Regions from separate parts of the Pseudoalteromonas sp. PPB1 genome, predicted to be linked through region 1. Evidence: predicted binding sites of a transcription regulator. Region 1 holds the regulator's gene; each other region holds the start of a gene.
What was found. Region 1 encodes FliA, which starts transcription of late flagellar genes. Its sites were predicted from a motif close to CTAAAGNTNNNNNNNNNNNNGCCGATA; they were not measured.

Region 1 (3,949 bases):
ACCTGATAACTCATCAGTAACGGCGGGGGCTTTAGTTTGTGCCTGTGGTTGGGCTGCAGTTTGTTGACTTTCATCTGCGCTGCCGAATACGGTCAACAAGTGAATTAGGCTGTCTTCAACTTCACGAACCAACTCAATGACACGCCGGATAACCTGTCCGGTTAAATCTTGATAATCTTGTGCCATCAACACATTGGTCATCAGATTTTGTAACTCATCTGTACGGCCTTTTGACGACTGCATAAAACTGTCAAGATCGTGGCACAAGGATTTGAACTCTCCAAGCTGGATATCCCGGCTCATTAATCTGTCCCAGGTGGGCTTAATTTCAGAGAGTTCATCGGCTAGTTCTTGGGCTAAGGGAAGACTTGCTTCTACGGCATCCATGGTTTTATTGGCAGCGCTTTCGGTCATCTCCATGACGTAATTAAGGCGCTGCTTGGCATCTGGAATGGCTTCTGTCGTGAGATCAGATAAACGGGTATCTAACTCAAAGTTCTTCAACGATTCATGAAGTTGTCGAGTTAGCTTGCCCACTTCAGCAAAAAGCTCTGATTGTTCTTTATTGGTGGCCTCAATTAATATCTCATCAGCCTTTTCCTGCTCACCTTGTTCAAGGTATTCAACGAGCAGTTTAGCCTGTTCCAGAGTTATCTGTGGCACAGAAGATGTTGACATAAGCCTACCCTTATCAATACTAGCCTAAACGTTCGAACACTTTTTCTAGTTTGGTTTTCAGGGTACCTGCCGTAAACGGTTTAACGATATAACCATTAACTCCAGCTTGGGCAGCAGCTACGATTTGTTCTTTTTTCGCTTCCGCTGTAACCATGAGTACTGGGATGTGTTTAAGCTTATCATCAGCACGAATTGCACGAAGCAAATCGATACCTTGCATGCCTGGCATATTCCAGTCAGTTACGACGAAGTCGAATTCCTGATTTTGCAACATTGGAAGTGCCGTACTGCCATCATCAGCCTCTTGAACATTGGTAAAGCCTAAGTCTCTTAGCAGGTTTTTGATTATTCTTCTCATCGTAGAAAAATCATCAACCACGAGAATTTTCATGTTCTTATCCAAAACTTCCTCCGGTGAGGTTTGAACCTATATTGTAAAACTAACTCTAATTGATCCAGTCATTGATCTTCGCACGAAGCTTGATCATTGCTTGACCGTGAATCTGACTCACTCGAGATTCGCTGACCTCTAAGATCGCACCAATCTCTTTTAAATTCATCTCATCGTTATAATACAAAGACAACACCAAAGCATCGCGCTCAGGTAAAGTCTTGATCGCATTGACTAACGATTCGTTAAAGCGCTCATTTTTAACATTATTGAATGGTTTGTCTAGCGCAAAATCGTTGCCTGCGGGAGAAATTACGTCTTCATCTACCCCCAAGTCTTCGATGCCGATCACTTTACTTGCATTGACATCATGTAAAATATGATGGTACTCATCTAGCGTAATATCAAGTTTTTCAGCGATTTCAGTATCTTTTGGTTCTCGCCCAAGCTGTGCTTCTAGCTCAGCAATAGCCTCTGCAACCATACGACCGTTTTTGTGTACCGAGCGGGGCGCCCAGTCACCACGGCGGATCTCGTCAATCATTGCGCCACGAATTCGAATTCCTGCAAAGGTTTCAAAACTTGCCCCTTTGCTCGCGTCAAAATTTTTGCAGGCTTCGATCAGTCCAATCATACCTGACTGGACTAAATCATCGAGCTGAACACTGGCTGGTAATCTGGCTAACAAATGACAGGCCACCTTTTTAACTAAAGGCGTATGACGTTCCACCACCTTATGCAGGTGGTCTGTCGTTTTATATCCCGCCATGCGGTTGACCGGTGAAGCCATCTTTAACCGTTTACCAATTGCTCAATAAAGAATTCCAAATGACCTGAAGGTTGGTGGGGAATGGGCCACTTGACAGCTTTGCTTGCCAGGCCTCTAAATGCCACAGCAGCAGGTGAATTAGGATAAAGCTCAACGATGGTTTTTTGACGACGCGAAGACTTACGCATATTTTCGTCAAATGGGATCGTTGCAACCAGCTCTAAAGCGACATCTAAGAATCGGTCTGTAACCTTGGACAGCTTAGCAAATAGCTCCTGCCCTTCTCTTAAGCTGCGTACCATGTTGGCCACAATTTTGAATTTGTAGACGCCATGTTCACGGCTTAATACTTTGATAAGCGCATAGGCATCGGTAATAGAAGTCGGCTCGTCACACACTACAACCAGTACATCCTGTGCAGCTCGAGAGAAGCTCAGCACCATGTCTGAAATACCAGCCGCCGTATCGACGATTAAAATATCAAATTCGCTGCTCAGCTCACTGAAGGCACGGATCAAACCAGCGTGCTCCGCAGGCGTTAATTCGACCATATTTTGTGAGCCTGACGTTGCAGGCACGATACGGATCCCAGCCGGACCCTCTACCAAAATTTCGTCTAGCTCGCATTCGCCGGACAATACATGAGATAAATTCTTCTCGACCCTCAAGCCTAGCATGACATCACAGTTAGCCAGACCTAAGTCAGCATCAAGCACCAAGACCCGGTTACCCTGCTGTCCTAATGCGATGGCAGTGTTGAGGGATACATTGGTTTTACCTACTCCACCTTTACCACCAGTCACTGCGATTACTTTTACACTGTGGTTATTTTTTTGGTTCATTCTCCGCAGGCCACTTGCTTGATCTAAAACTGTATTAATCATACATTCCTACTGTCTGGGACGCCACTGGTACACGTCGCGAATGTTGTGCTTTTGTTCTCTTTAAATACAATTGCTCAGCCTTTTTGACTAACTTCTGAGCGTTTGCCACGCGAATGTCTTCAGGCACTCGCTGACCATTGGTAAGATACCCTATTGGCAGACGATTTTGAATCGCTATGCTAATTATCTCACCTAAACTTAGACTTTCATCAAGTTTTGTAAAAATACAACCACTTAAATTGACTTTTTTGAAGTGGTTTACGGTTTCTTGCAGTACATGCATCTGCGCAGTCGCACTTAATACCAGGTAGCTGCGAATGTCAACACGGCTACTACGCATCAGGGTGTTTAGCTGCTCCGTCAGACGCAAGTCACGCTGACTCATTCCCGCCGTGTCTATTAATATTAGACGCTTATTGCGTAAATGATAAAGAACCTCTGCAAGTTCATTGGCATCTTTTACTTGCTTAACAGGACAGCCGATGATCCGACCATAGGTCGCCAATTGCTCGTAAGCACCGATACGATAGGTATCCGTTGTGATCAGTGCCACATTGTCTGCACCATATTTCTGTGCGCCCAGCGCTGCTAATTTTGCAACTGTTGTGGTTTTTCCAACCCCTGTTGGTCCGACCATCGCATATACACCGCCCTGACGCAGAATATCGTTGTTTGTTGTATGCATTTGATTGACAACCATATTCAGCAGTGCGTTCCACGCTTCTTTACGAGAAACGTCATCAGGAATGAAGCAAGCCATCTGCTCTGCGACTTCCGCACCAATCCCCATGCCTTTAAGACGCTCAACCAGACAAGCGCGGGTTGGATCACGACGTGCCATTTCCTGATTCATCAGCCCAGACAACTGAAACTCGAGTAACTGGCGGATGGCGTTCATCTCATCACGCATAGAAGACATTTCATCATCGTTGGCTTTTTTCTGCGCCGCTGGTTCGTCACCAAAGCCCTGATCGAGGTCATCTCCAAACTCCCAGGAAGTGGCTGCATCACCGCCATCAAAGTCATGACTTTGCGCTTCATAACGCGGTTGACGTGCAGCCTGGGGCGCTGCTTTTGCCGGTGCTTCGTTACGTTGCTGAGCGCCGAACATGTCATCGGTGTTAATGCCAGACTGAGAAAACATAGAAGCAAGCTCGGGCGACTTTGGACGAGGGGCTTGGCGCTCAAGCAAGGCTTCAAGACTGTCTGCAACCTGCGCCTGCTTCT
Region 2 (3,949 bases), on a different contig from region 1:
TTTTGCAGTGCCACATCGTGGATCAGCTGATCATAACCCCGTTGTAAAAAGCTGGAGTAGATGGCCACGACCGGGTTAAGGCCTTCACAGGCAAACCCTGCCCCTAAGGTGACGGCATGTTGCTCTGCAATGGCCACATCAAAGTACTGGTCTGGGTGCTCTTTAGAGAAACGCACCATGCCTGAACCTTCGCGCATGGCTGGCGTGATGGCCATTAGCTTATTGTCTTGCTCTGCCATGTCACACAGCCAGTCACCAAATACTTTAGAAAATGTTGGTGCAGCAGGTTTTGATTTGGGCAGGCTATGCACGCTAGGATCGAACTTTGGCACGCCATGATAGCCAATTGGATCGGCTTCAGCTGGTTGGTAACCTTTACCTTTTTGGGTTTTTACGTGCAGCAACTGCGGACCTTTAAGGTTGCGCATGTTTCTGAGTGTGTCCACCAGCATATTGACGTCGTGGCCGTCTATTGGGCCAATGTAGTTAAAGCCGAGTTCTTCAAAGAAGGTGCCCGGAATGACCATGCCCTTGAGATGCTCTTCAACTTTGCTGGCCAGTTCTTTCACCGGTGGTACACCGGAAAGTAGCTTTTTACCGCCTTCGCGGATATTGGTATAAAAGCTACCCGATAAGATCCGTGCAAAGTGGTTGTTCAATGCGCCGACATTCTCAGAAATAGACATTTCGTTGTCGTTAAGGATCACTAGCATGTCCGATTTCACATCACCGGCATGATTCATGGCTTCAAAAGCCATACCTGCGGTCATTGCACCATCACCAATCACAGCGACGACTTTACGCCCCTGTTGTTCTTTTTCAGCGGCAATCGCCATGGCCAGCGCGGCAGAGATAGAGGTGCTAGAGTGACCAACACTGAATGTATCGTACTCGCTTTCTTCACGAAACGGGAAAGGATGCAGGCCATCTTTTTGTCGTATGGTATGCATTTGATCGCGACGACCCGTGAGAATTTTATGTGGATAAGCCTGGTGGCCTACATCCCATACCAGGCGGTCAGCGGGCGTATTGTAAACGTAATGCAGCGCCACTGTCAGTTCAACCGTGCCTAGACCGGAGGCAAGGTGACCACTACTTTGCGAGACCGAGTTGAGCAGATAGTCACGTAGCTCATCGCTGAACTCGGTCAGTTTATGTTGCGGCAAAGTGCGCAGCTGCTCAGGCTGCTCAATCAATGCCAAAAGGGGATACTTGCTGTTATCAAGACTCATATTGATTACGTTATCCTGGGCAGAGTTCGCTGACTTGGTTGTCATTGTTATCCGCCATTAAATTTATAAATTCTGTGCTGGGTGCTCGGCGCTTTGTTCGGCGTGCAGTGTGCAATGCACCACAGTATAACTTAACTAGTTATTAATTTAGCGACTTATCAGTTGATTGCTAGTCGGTTTATGGTCATTAATGGTCTCTGGCAATAATATAGTCTGCCAGCAAAGCCAAGGTTTGTGTGTCTGCATCAATGTTGTGCAGCGCCTGCTTTGCCTCTTCTACGAGTGCTTGTGCTTTTTGTTTGGCACCCGATAATCCTAATAGAGCAGGATACGTAGACTTATTGTGTTCCAGATCAGACCCCTGAGGTTTGCCCAGCACTTCAGTGTTACCTTCTATATCAAGAATGTCATCCTGAACCTGAAATGCCAGACCAATATTCTGACCATAGTCACGTAGTCGGGCAAGGGTATGTGGCGACACATCTGGGGCACACAGCGCGCCAAGTTCAATAGCACAAGTTAGCAGCGCGCCCGTTTTTAAGCGATGGATCCGCTCCAGTTCTGCCAAGCTGACAGACTTGTCCGTTGCTGCTAAATCCAGCGCCTGACCACCGACCATGCCTTGCAACCCGGATGCCTTTGCGAGGGTTTTGATCATCGCAATCTGATTTGCCGCCGGGACAGAGAATGTGTGCGCTGATAACAGCTCAAAAGCCAGGGTTTGCAAAGCATCACCTGCCAGGATTGCTTGTGCTTCATCAAATGCAATATGGCAAGTCGGTTTACCACGGCGCAGGTCATCATCGTCCATGGCCGGGAGGTCATCATGAACCAATGAATAACTGTGAATACATTCGACGGCAGCTGCGGCGATATCGAGATCGCGAGGTGTGGCGCCAAAGATTTGCCCGGTTGTGTAGACCAGAAATGGGCGCAACCGTTTACCACCATTACTAATGCTGTAGCGCGCTGCAGCAATGGCGGTGTCGTCACTGTCCAATTCCTGAGCGAAATACGCGCCTACAGTTTCTTCGACTTGCGCTCTGGCATGAGCAAGTTGTGCTTGTAAATCCAATGTTTATTCCAGCTCGTCCGTAAATTCACTTAGCGGGCTTTGCTCGTCATTGCCGAGCAAAATCGCCACTTTCTGTTCTGCCTGTTGCAGCTTTTGCGAGGAAGCGTTGGCCAGCTTTATCCCGCGTTCAAATTGTTTGAGCGACTGTTCCAGGGTGAGTTCGCCCCGTTCCATGCCCTGTACAATGCCTTCAAGCTCGTCAACAGCTTCTTCAAAGCTCATGTTTTCCGGTTTTTTTGTCGCCATGTGCAGTATTCACTTTGAGCTAAATTAAAAAACGCCTAATTTTATGAGTATTACAGATTGAGGTCAAAGATCTCTCAGAATTTTTGCGTTATACAGTCAGGATGACTTGCCATTGGTTTATGGATTCGCAATTTCAAGGCAATTTAATATAATTGAGTTAAGTTATTGCAAAACTGGCCGATAACTCTGTCGATAATAATAACTGCGTGATAGATAACGGGTAATTTCCTTTGGAGGGTGTGTGGATTTAGCAACCGTGATTGGTATCTTAGGGGCCATAGGCTTGATTGTGATGTCCATGGTACTTAGTAGTGATGGCCAGATTGCCATGTTTTACAACACTCCATCAGTGGTTATTGTATTTGGTGGCTCGATTTTTATCGTGCTGTCGAACTTTACCATGAGCCAGTTTTTTGGCATCGGTAAAGTGGCCGGTAAGGCCTTTATGTTTAAGCTGGAGACCCCGGAAGAACTGATTGAGAAAGCGGTTGAGCTGGCGGATTCTGCGCGTAAAGGCGGCTTTCTGGCATTAGAAGAGGCCGAAATTCCCAATTCCTTTATGCGTAAAGGTGTTGACATGCTGGTGGATGGTCACGATGCGGATGTGGTCAGGGCAACCCTGCAAAAAGACATTGCGCTCACTTCGACGCGTCATGAAATGGGTGCTGGATTGTTTAAATCTTTGGCGGACATTGCTCCTGCAATGGGGATGATTGGTACCTTAATCGGCCTGGTAGCCATGCTATCGAACATGGATGACCCGAAAGCGATTGGACCCGCGATGGCCGTTGCACTATTGACGACATTGTATGGTGCGTTCTTGGCTAACGTGGTGGCTATTCCAATTCAGGTAAAACTGGAGCTGCGTAAAGACGAGGAAGAACGAAATCAACGCTTAATCCTGGATGCTATTTTGGGGATCCAGGACGGCCAGAACCCGAAAGTGATAGAAGGTATCTTGAAAAACTACCTACCTGAGTCCAAACGGGGTGCTGAGGCCGAGGAGTAATTATGTCTGACGAGAACGAATGCAAATGTCCCCCCCCAGGCTTACCTGCCTGGATGGGGACTTTTGCCGATCTGATGTCTCTGCTGATGTGTTTCTTCGTATTGCTATTGGCGTTTTCAGAAATGGATGTACTCAAATTTAAGCAGATCGCGGGCTCCATGAAATTTGCATTTGGCGTGCAAAACAAGATTGAGGTAAAGGACATTCCAAAAGGGACCAGTGTGATTGCCATGGAGTTCACGCCGGGCAAGCCTGAACCCACTCCTATCGAAACGATACAGCAACAGACAGTTGAAATGACGCAGCAGATGTTGGAGTTTCAGGCTGGTGATGAAAGCTCTGCGGGTGGACGACAAGAGCAGCGTGGTAACAAGCGCGGAGGTGAGT
Region 3 (3,949 bases), on a different contig from region 1:
TTTATGCGTGGATTCTTGCTCGAATTGGGCAGAGAGATAGGTGTCCCCGACTAGCGGGTCATGCGTTTTACGAATACAACGACAAACAACGCCAGCGAAAAGCTCCCGGTAAACGCTTCAACCGTGGCGATTAACCGGGTAATGCCGGTCGGCGTTATGTCGCCATAACCCAGTGTAGTAAAGGTGACCACACTGAAATAAATGCAGTTGAGTAATGTACTGAGGTTGTCTGACCATGAGGCCTGACTGGAAAACTGGATCAGCCCGTCGTTATAATTGATTCCGAATATAAAGTAGCAAATCGCACAGGCGACTATCATGCCCAGACTGAAGCGGATCACATTTTCGGGCTTTTCGCCGTAGCCACATAACATATCAACGAAAGAGGATACCAACCGGCGTTTGGATAATTTAGGGTATTGCGCGTGACGCATGCGAAGTTCGCTGTAGGTATATTTGCCAGCCATTTCAAACAGACCTTGCTGCTCTGCACCTTTTCTCAGTAAGCGATAGATTTCTTCTGATTGTAAAAACAAGTCGTTGGCTTCATCTAAATCTTGCTCTTTCAGTGCGTCGCTGGCTTGTTTTTCTTGTAACAGTTTATCGCCAAGGTAGAGGTTATCGATACGAGTTTTATCGAGTTTCATGCCGAGCAGATTGGTGTTTTCGAGCTTGCAGCAATGTAGATTGGCATCTCGCAAGTCCGCTTTCATTAAGGAAGCATTTTTGATGGTACTGTTGAACAGGTGAGCACCTTGCAAGTTGGCACGATAGAAGTTGCTGTATGACAGGTCATAGCCTTCGTGGTTACCAAATTTAACCAAGTTAAGACCTTCCAGGTTGGCACGTTTTAACTCCAACCCCTGTAAAAGGCCGCCTCGTTTTGCATACCGCTCCAGCTTTTGAGTTAACTCCAGACCGCTTTTGTCAAATTTGCTATCATGCCAGAAGCAATAGCCTGAACCCATGTCTATTTCCTGGCATTTATGGCCGTCGGGAGATTCATATTGGCAAAGTGGTTTGTTATTCATGTTACGCCAGTTTAATCCTTCCTATTAGTAAGGGTAGCAGCATTTTTTCAGGGTAAATAAAAAATTGTATCTATGTCATTCGATTATCAGTTAAGTATCAGTAAGCGCAGACAGAGTGTTGCGATAAAAGTCACAGCGAATGGCGTGAAAGTGTTTGCGCCGCATGGCATTGACCGACAATGGCTGGAAACCTGGCTGAAGAGCAAGTCGAGCTGGGTTGAGGATAAGAAGCTAGCAGTGTCTGCTCAGCAACAACAGATCCAATCACCTTTCTGTCACAAAGAAATTCAGATATTTGGTGAACGATATCAGCTGGTGCTGTCGCCGTGTCGTTCTTATATTGATCATGACGCCAAATGTATTGGTTTAAAAACCCGGGCACAACCGGGAACAGAGGGCGCGCGCAAAGCCTTATTTAAGCTCTTAAACCAGATACTGCTCAGCTATGTAACGCCGGTACTGGCTGAGTATTCGGTCCTGATGAACAGTCAGTATCAGGAATTGAAAATAAGGGAATATAAACGCCGCTGGGGAAGTTTGTCTTCAAATGGCACGCTGGCGCTTAATAGCCTGTTGGTTGGTGCGCCTAAGTGGGTTATAGATTATGTTGTTGTGCATGAGCTGGCACACTGTCATGTGATGGCACACAATCAGGCCTTTTGGCAGATAGTGGCACGTCATTATCCCAGATATCAGGAAGCGCAGGCATACCTGAGGCAATATGGAGTAGGGTTACAGATTGAAAAGCCATAGCGCGGGACTGGATCTACACAGTGACACTGATGGAGTGATGGTTTTGAGATAGGCAGCCTGGAGCTTGCTTTCATGCATCACTTCAATAAAAAGCACCGGTCCGAAATTCAGTCGGATGTGGTTGTCTGGACAAGCATGAATAAATATTGGGTTGAAATATTGCTTTAGGAAAGTGGTGGAGGGGGCTGGATTCGAACCAGCGAAGGCAGTGCCGTCAGATTTACAGTCTGATCCCTTTGGCCGCTCGGGAACCCCTCCTCAACATGGGCGCTGATAATATCAAAGTTTTTAGTGAAGTAAAGAAATGTCCTAAAGAAAATTGAAAAAATGCCGATAAATTTTCATATTTGATAAATTGTGGCGATTTTACATGCAGATAGATGGCATTTTGTGCAAAGAGGCTCAGCTGGGCAGTGCACTCAATCACAGCGTTCATGAAGCAAGACGCGGCGACTTTGGCTTGCTGCTGTCTTTATTGTCTCAGGATGCATTAGATTTTAGCCAGTTTGACCTGCCGCATTCGTCTTCACAGGAAGCTGATAAATCAGAAGAAGCGCTTAAAAAGGCGTTGCAGCTTGGTCCGCAAAAGCCGCTTGCCCCAGAACAGTTCGATATGCTGATTGGCCAGAGCAATGGGTTTATGGCTCAGGGGGGCGATCTGACAAGTCTTCGCCTTAAAGAATGTTTGCAGCCAGAGCCCTTTGCGGTACGTAACGACAAAAAGCACATTCCGCTGCATATCGTTGATAATTTGGAGCCTGCCGTAAGACAGAAGCTCGAAAATACCAGAAATCCACAAATGCTTGTTGATAAACACGATATAGATGCTGCAGGTTTCTATGATCAGATAGCCGGTGGTGAAATGCAATCTATGTTGCAGGTTGCGGTGTAATACCAATTTCACTTAATACCTGGTCTATTTGAAGGAGCAAATAGGACGCTAACGGCGTTAAAAATTTCTTATTTAGAACAACTAAATAGCAAAATTTTTGCCTTGTTATCGACCCTATTTTCTCGCCTCAAAATAGATCACTTAATTAAGCAAATTGGTATAACAAACGCCACAGCGAGTTTAAAAAAGAAAACTAAGCGATGCGAAAATGTCGGGCGAGTAATTTGATGCGCTCAAACACCACAAGCTTATTGGAATGATGTTGTTAAATTGTCTTTGATACTGTCAGGTTACGTCCAAGACTCTGAAATGGTTTCGTAACCATAATGGCAGAGCATGGAATTGGCAGCGTCGGGTGGTTGTCTACCTAACACTGGATTATTGAAGGTTCAATAACCCAGATCATTTAGCCTGCCTATCTAGCCGTGGCATTTTTTGAACTTCTTCCCACTTTGGCAGGGACAAGGATCATTCCTGCTAATTTTTTTCTCAGGGCAGGCAAACAGTTCACCATCAAGATAACGCCATTGGCCGTCTTCACGTAAAAAGCGAGACCGTTCGTGCATAGTGATACAGGTGTTGCCATCCAGGTATGTAGCCTTAAACTCCACAAAGTGATGTTCTGGAGACTCATTGCTTTGGATGACCTCCAAGCCAATAAAGGTTGCGTGCTCAGCAAATGCACTGATACTGGCCTCACTATTTTCTGCACGTTTGCACTGTGCATAAGTACGATGTATGTACCCTGTGTCTTTGAGGCAATAAGCACTGTATCTGGAGCGCATTAACTGCTCCGCACTGTCAGGTAGCTTTTGGCCTGCTATGAAAGGCAGACAGCATGCTTGTGCTTCTCTTTCAGAACCGCAATAACACATATTTTCTCATTTGAACTTAATGCGCAACGACAGATATCTCATGTCCAGAGGTGCGGGTAAAACAAAAGACCTCAGTGTCACTGTCTATCAGTTTAAACTGAGACAGCTGTTGTTCCGACACAATGTCTGTCCAGGTGATCACCGCTGCAAAGTTACCTTTGCATAAAGCGCTGTTAATAACATACTCTAAGTTTATCAAATGTCTTTGACGTAGCACCAGTAGCTTGCTGCTATCAATTGAACTGTTATCCAGCAGGGCTTTGCTTGGAATGTTGTCTGGTGCAATAAGCAAGGTCCATCTGTGAAGTGAATTGCATCGATACAGGATTTTAAGCAGTTCTAAACTGCTTACTATGTCATCTTCCGCATATACTAACTGATAGCGTTTGTTGGCTGTT
Region 4 (3,949 bases), on a different contig from region 1:
TTAATTATTGCGATATTTGATTAAGTCGTTAATATAGCAACCTTTCTTGTTAAATTAATGTGTATTCAACGTTTTTTGGTAGATCCTTATGAATATTCTCGATCGTAAGACACTATTTACTGTACTTCTCCTGGCAATACTGAGCTATGCGCTCGGGCATTTTGTACTGCTAAATAGTCAAGTAGATCCCGCCCTATTATTGGCGCTAGGCATCATAATTGGAGGTATTGCTTCAGCATTTGCTTCCTCAACAGGAAATACTGGTAGTAGTAGCATCAGTGGTTCGGTAGAAACAACCACACTCTATGTCGGTAATTTACCCTACAGAGCAAATGAACAAGTTGTCCGCGATTTGTTCGAAGAAAAGGGACGGGTTTTTTCGGTTCGTTTGCTTAAAGATAAGAACACAGGTAAACGCCGAGGATTTGGTTTTGTCGAAATGCCGCAACCTGATGCTCTCAAGGCCATCAACGAACTCAATGAATCAGAGTTTCAGCAACGTACGTTAAAAGTCAGAGAAGCGAAACAAAAACAAGAGTCACTGACCACTAACGATCACGACTGATCTCTTTCATCTTATAAAGCTAGTTGTACACACTAACAGGGGTGGGGCCAATTTGGTTACCACCCCTTTTTACTTCTCACCTGTTCAGGCACATGTATTCATCACTAAATATTATTGGTCAAGGCTGAACAATCTGACGTCTGGTCTATCAATATTAAGCGCCTGGGTTGCCGTCGCGTACCAATTCGTTATTCCTGACTCAACGCCATTGCACTGAACTGGCAACCCTGGTTCTTCAATGATACGCCCTTGCGCCAATAAAGACATAACACGCCTGGCAATTGCCGCGCCTGAATCAATCAGGGTCACCGACTCAGAGATGGCCTCACTCAAAGGTTTCGCAATAATAGGAAAGTGCGTACATCCCAGGACTAAGTGATCCAGCCCTGCGGCGAGTTCAAGTTGTTTGATCTCAGCGGCAAGCTGCTCACGGTCAATCTCACCGGACCAATAAAACTGCTCAGCCAGCTCAACCAATTTAGTCGACTGATACAAATCAACCTGGCATTCGTTCGCGAATTGCGTAATGAGTTGTTGGGTGTATGTATTTCCGGACGTTGCAGGCGTCGCCAGTAAGCCAATATGTCGACTACGACTGGCGATGGCTGCGGGCTTAATGGCAGGCACAACTCCGACAATCGGGATAGAGGTTAACTGACGAGTGGATCCCAATGCATAAGTTGAGGCGGTGTTGCATGCAATCACTATGATATCGACCGGATGCAAATCACGATCGAGCCACTTTATCAGGGCGGCCAAACGCTGCTGAATAGTCTGCTGGGACTGTAAGCCATAAGGCAGCAGCACGTTGTCCATCACATAGCTATAATCGGCATGAGGCAGTACTGCACGAATGTGCTCAAGCACGCTGGTTCCGCCGATACCAGAATCAAAAACGAGAATGTGTGGCACATGCGCTCCTTATTTACAGTTCGCGCGCAGTGTGCCACGGTCAGGGTTTAAAATAAATACTTGTGTCAACTCAAGCAGAGTGGGTTCAGACGCTCTATTATACCTGCTGGTCTTGCTTCTCAGCTTGACGTGATTCCAGGGCGCTGAAGAAGCCTTCAGCATAATCCAGAAACTCATTCAGACGTGCCTGGCCCTCGTTGATCCACGCCATAATATCCGGTAACTGAGCTTCTATACCCAGTCCTTTCGCCTCATCATGGATCCCTTCTAAACGCTGATCCAATGGCTGTAATGCTTTTTCCAAATCTTTCATCGGATTACTTTGCTGATACTGAGCAATCGCTGCAGATGTTTTAGTCTGGCGCAAGTCCATGGTGAAGTTGACGATTTGTTCGCTGTTAATACCCAGCTCCTGCACTTTGGCAAAGGCATCGTCGTAATCACCGGCAAAAAAGGTGTCACTGACATCACGGATATCTTTCATCATATCGTTGATGGCTGCCTGCTCATCTTCATTCAGATCGCCATTCACACTGATAGAAAAGTTAAGTTCACGACTGCTCTGCTCACCATAAGCAAATCCTTCACTGTCACCGTTGCGTGCATAACTGGCAGCCTGAGATTGACTCATCGCATCACTGAATGAAATCACTACCTCATCGCCTTCTGCTGTAGTAAAGGCGTATTCAGCCTGATTCGATAAGCTGGCAAACTGAGCGGCACTAACAGACACTTGCTGGGGCTTAGGATCAAACAACTCTTTTTCAAATTCGTCCAGGCCGTTAAAAATGCCTTCTCTGGACTTTTCTATCCCACCTTCAATTTCATCATTGAATAAACCGGTGCCTTTTAACTCTTCAGACGCTTCATCAATCCCCATCTGCACGCCCTTGCGTGCTTGATCAAGCATACTCTTGAGTGTGTCGTCATCTTCCCCTGCGGCTTTGGCTTTCTTCACAGCCCCCTGTACAAACCCCAGCACATTTTTGACAATTTCCTCAAAATCAAACAGCGGCTTGTCTTTTTCTTCTTTTTTCTCAATGCCCAGCGCCTGCGCCAGTTTATCATCGAGCATTTTTGCCGCTGCCTGAGATTTGTTTCCGTGGTAACTATCCGTATTAATTGACATATTAGGGATAAGCGATTTAGCTTTACCCGCGTTATGCTGCATCGCCGGATTCAACAGCTGATTCAACTGTCCGATTTTCATGTCTGCTCTCCGCTTTACTTGATAGTTGGTTATCGGCCAAAACGCCATAAGCTTAAGTCTATTGTACAATAAAAGAGCAAAAAGTTTTGCTCTGTGCTGGACAAATCGAAAGTGCATCCTAAAATAGCGCCTCTTTGCATTAACTATGGTGGTTTTAATATGGCGGTGATCACGATTGACACTTCGACCTACGAGCAACAGTTGAAAGAAAAACAACAGCGGATCAGTGCGCAATTTGCCCGCTTCGATGCGCCACAGCTGGAAGTGTACGACTCCCCCAAAAGCCACTATCGTCAGCGTTGTGAATTCAGAGTCTGGCATGACGGTGACGATCTGTTCCACATCATGTTCGATCAGCAAACCAAAGAGAAGATCCGAGTGGATCAGTTTGATCCAGGTGCGCCTCTGGTCAATGAAATGATGCAGGTGATGATGGATAAACTACGTCACAACGAGATCCTGCGCCGTAAACTGTTCCAGATTGACTATCTCACCACACTCAGTGGAGAAGTACTGATCAGCCTGCTTTACCACAAAGCACTGGATGATGCCTGGCAAGAAGCGATGCAAACGCTACGTCATGAGCTACAGCAGAGTTATAAAGTTGACTTTATCGGCCGAGCCAGAAAACAAAAAGTGGTATTTGGTGATGACTTTGTGACTGAGCGGCTGACTGTTAATGACAAGCAGTACACCTACCAACAAGTCGAAAACAGCTTTACTCAACCCAATGCTGCAGTGAACGAAAAGATGCTGGCCTGGACACAAGACCTGTGCGCACCACTGCAAAACGATTTACTTGAACTGTATTGTGGCAATGGCAACTTTTCCATCGCTCTGGCGGGTCAATTTAACCGGGTATTGGCCACAGAAATTTCTAAATCTTCTGTACACTCAGCACAGTACAATATCGCAGCCAATAAAGTAGATAATCTTGATATCATTCGTATGTCGAGTGAGGAATTTACGGCAGCGATGAAGGGCGAAAAACAGTTCTCTCGCCTCAAAGGGATAGATCTACACAGTTACAACTGCCAGACCATTCTGGTAGATCCACCACGTGCTGGCATGGATGAATTAACCTGTAAACTGGTCAGCCAATACGACAACATCATCTATATTTCCTGCAACCCGGATACGCTGGAACGTGATTTGGAGTTACTGTGTGAAACGCATCAGGTGTCGCGTATCGCTATCTTCGATCAGTTCCCTTACACCCACCATGTTGAATCGGGTGTCTTTCTGACCAGAAAGTAAATGCG

Region 2: a site for FliA is predicted at 2,710-2,736, ahead of pomA (flagellar motor protein PomA). Genes of this name have one in related genera too.
Region 3: a site for FliA is predicted at 2,094-2,120, ahead of IY568_RS08820 (VC2046/SO_2500 family protein). Genes of this name have one in related genera too.
Region 4: a site for FliA is predicted at 2,718-2,744, ahead of IY568_RS22465 (DUF5610 domain-containing protein). Genes of this name have one in related genera too.

The regions. Positions count from the first base shown of each region.
Region 1 is NZ_JACEQV010000002.1:253,570-257,518, forward strand. Features, by position in the region: gene IY568_RS03430 (protein phosphatase CheZ) at 1-678, opposite strand, end outside; gene cheY (chemotaxis response regulator CheY) at 698-1,081, opposite strand; gene IY568_RS03440 (RNA polymerase sigma factor FliA) at 1,125-1,859, opposite strand; gene IY568_RS03445 (MinD/ParA family ATP-binding protein) at 1,862-2,722, opposite strand; gene flhF (flagellar biosynthesis protein FlhF) at 2,715-3,949, opposite strand, start outside.
Region 2 is NZ_JACEQV010000001.1:24,270-28,218, reverse strand. Features, by position in the region: gene dxs (1-deoxy-D-xylulose-5-phosphate synthase) at 1-1,232, opposite strand, end outside; gene ispA ((2E,6E)-farnesyl diphosphate synthase) at 1,420-2,307, opposite strand; gene xseB (exodeoxyribonuclease VII small subunit) at 2,311-2,553, opposite strand; gene pomA (flagellar motor protein PomA) at 2,795-3,562, shown strand; gene IY568_RS00080 (flagellar motor protein MotB) at 3,565-3,949, shown strand, end outside.
Region 3 is NZ_JACEQV010000007.1:22,495-26,443, forward strand. Features, by position in the region: gene IY568_RS08800 (HD domain-containing protein) at 1-54, shown strand, start outside; gene IY568_RS08805 (ion channel) at 51-1,031, opposite strand; gene IY568_RS08810 (M48 family metallopeptidase) at 1,104-1,784, shown strand; tRNA gene IY568_RS08815 (tRNA-Tyr) at 1,958-2,042, opposite strand; gene IY568_RS08820 (VC2046/SO_2500 family protein) at 2,155-2,676, shown strand; gene IY568_RS08825 (YchJ family protein) at 3,096-3,551, opposite strand; gene IY568_RS08830 (SulA-like leucine-rich domain-containing protein) at 3,568-3,949, opposite strand, start outside.
Region 4 is NZ_JACEQV010000033.1:54,346-58,294, reverse strand. Features, by position in the region: gene IY568_RS22475 (RNA recognition motif domain-containing protein) at 89-565, shown strand; gene murI (glutamate racemase) at 677-1,477, opposite strand; gene IY568_RS22465 (DUF5610 domain-containing protein) at 1,575-2,687, opposite strand; gene trmA (tRNA (uridine(54)-C5)-methyltransferase TrmA) at 2,847-3,944, shown strand.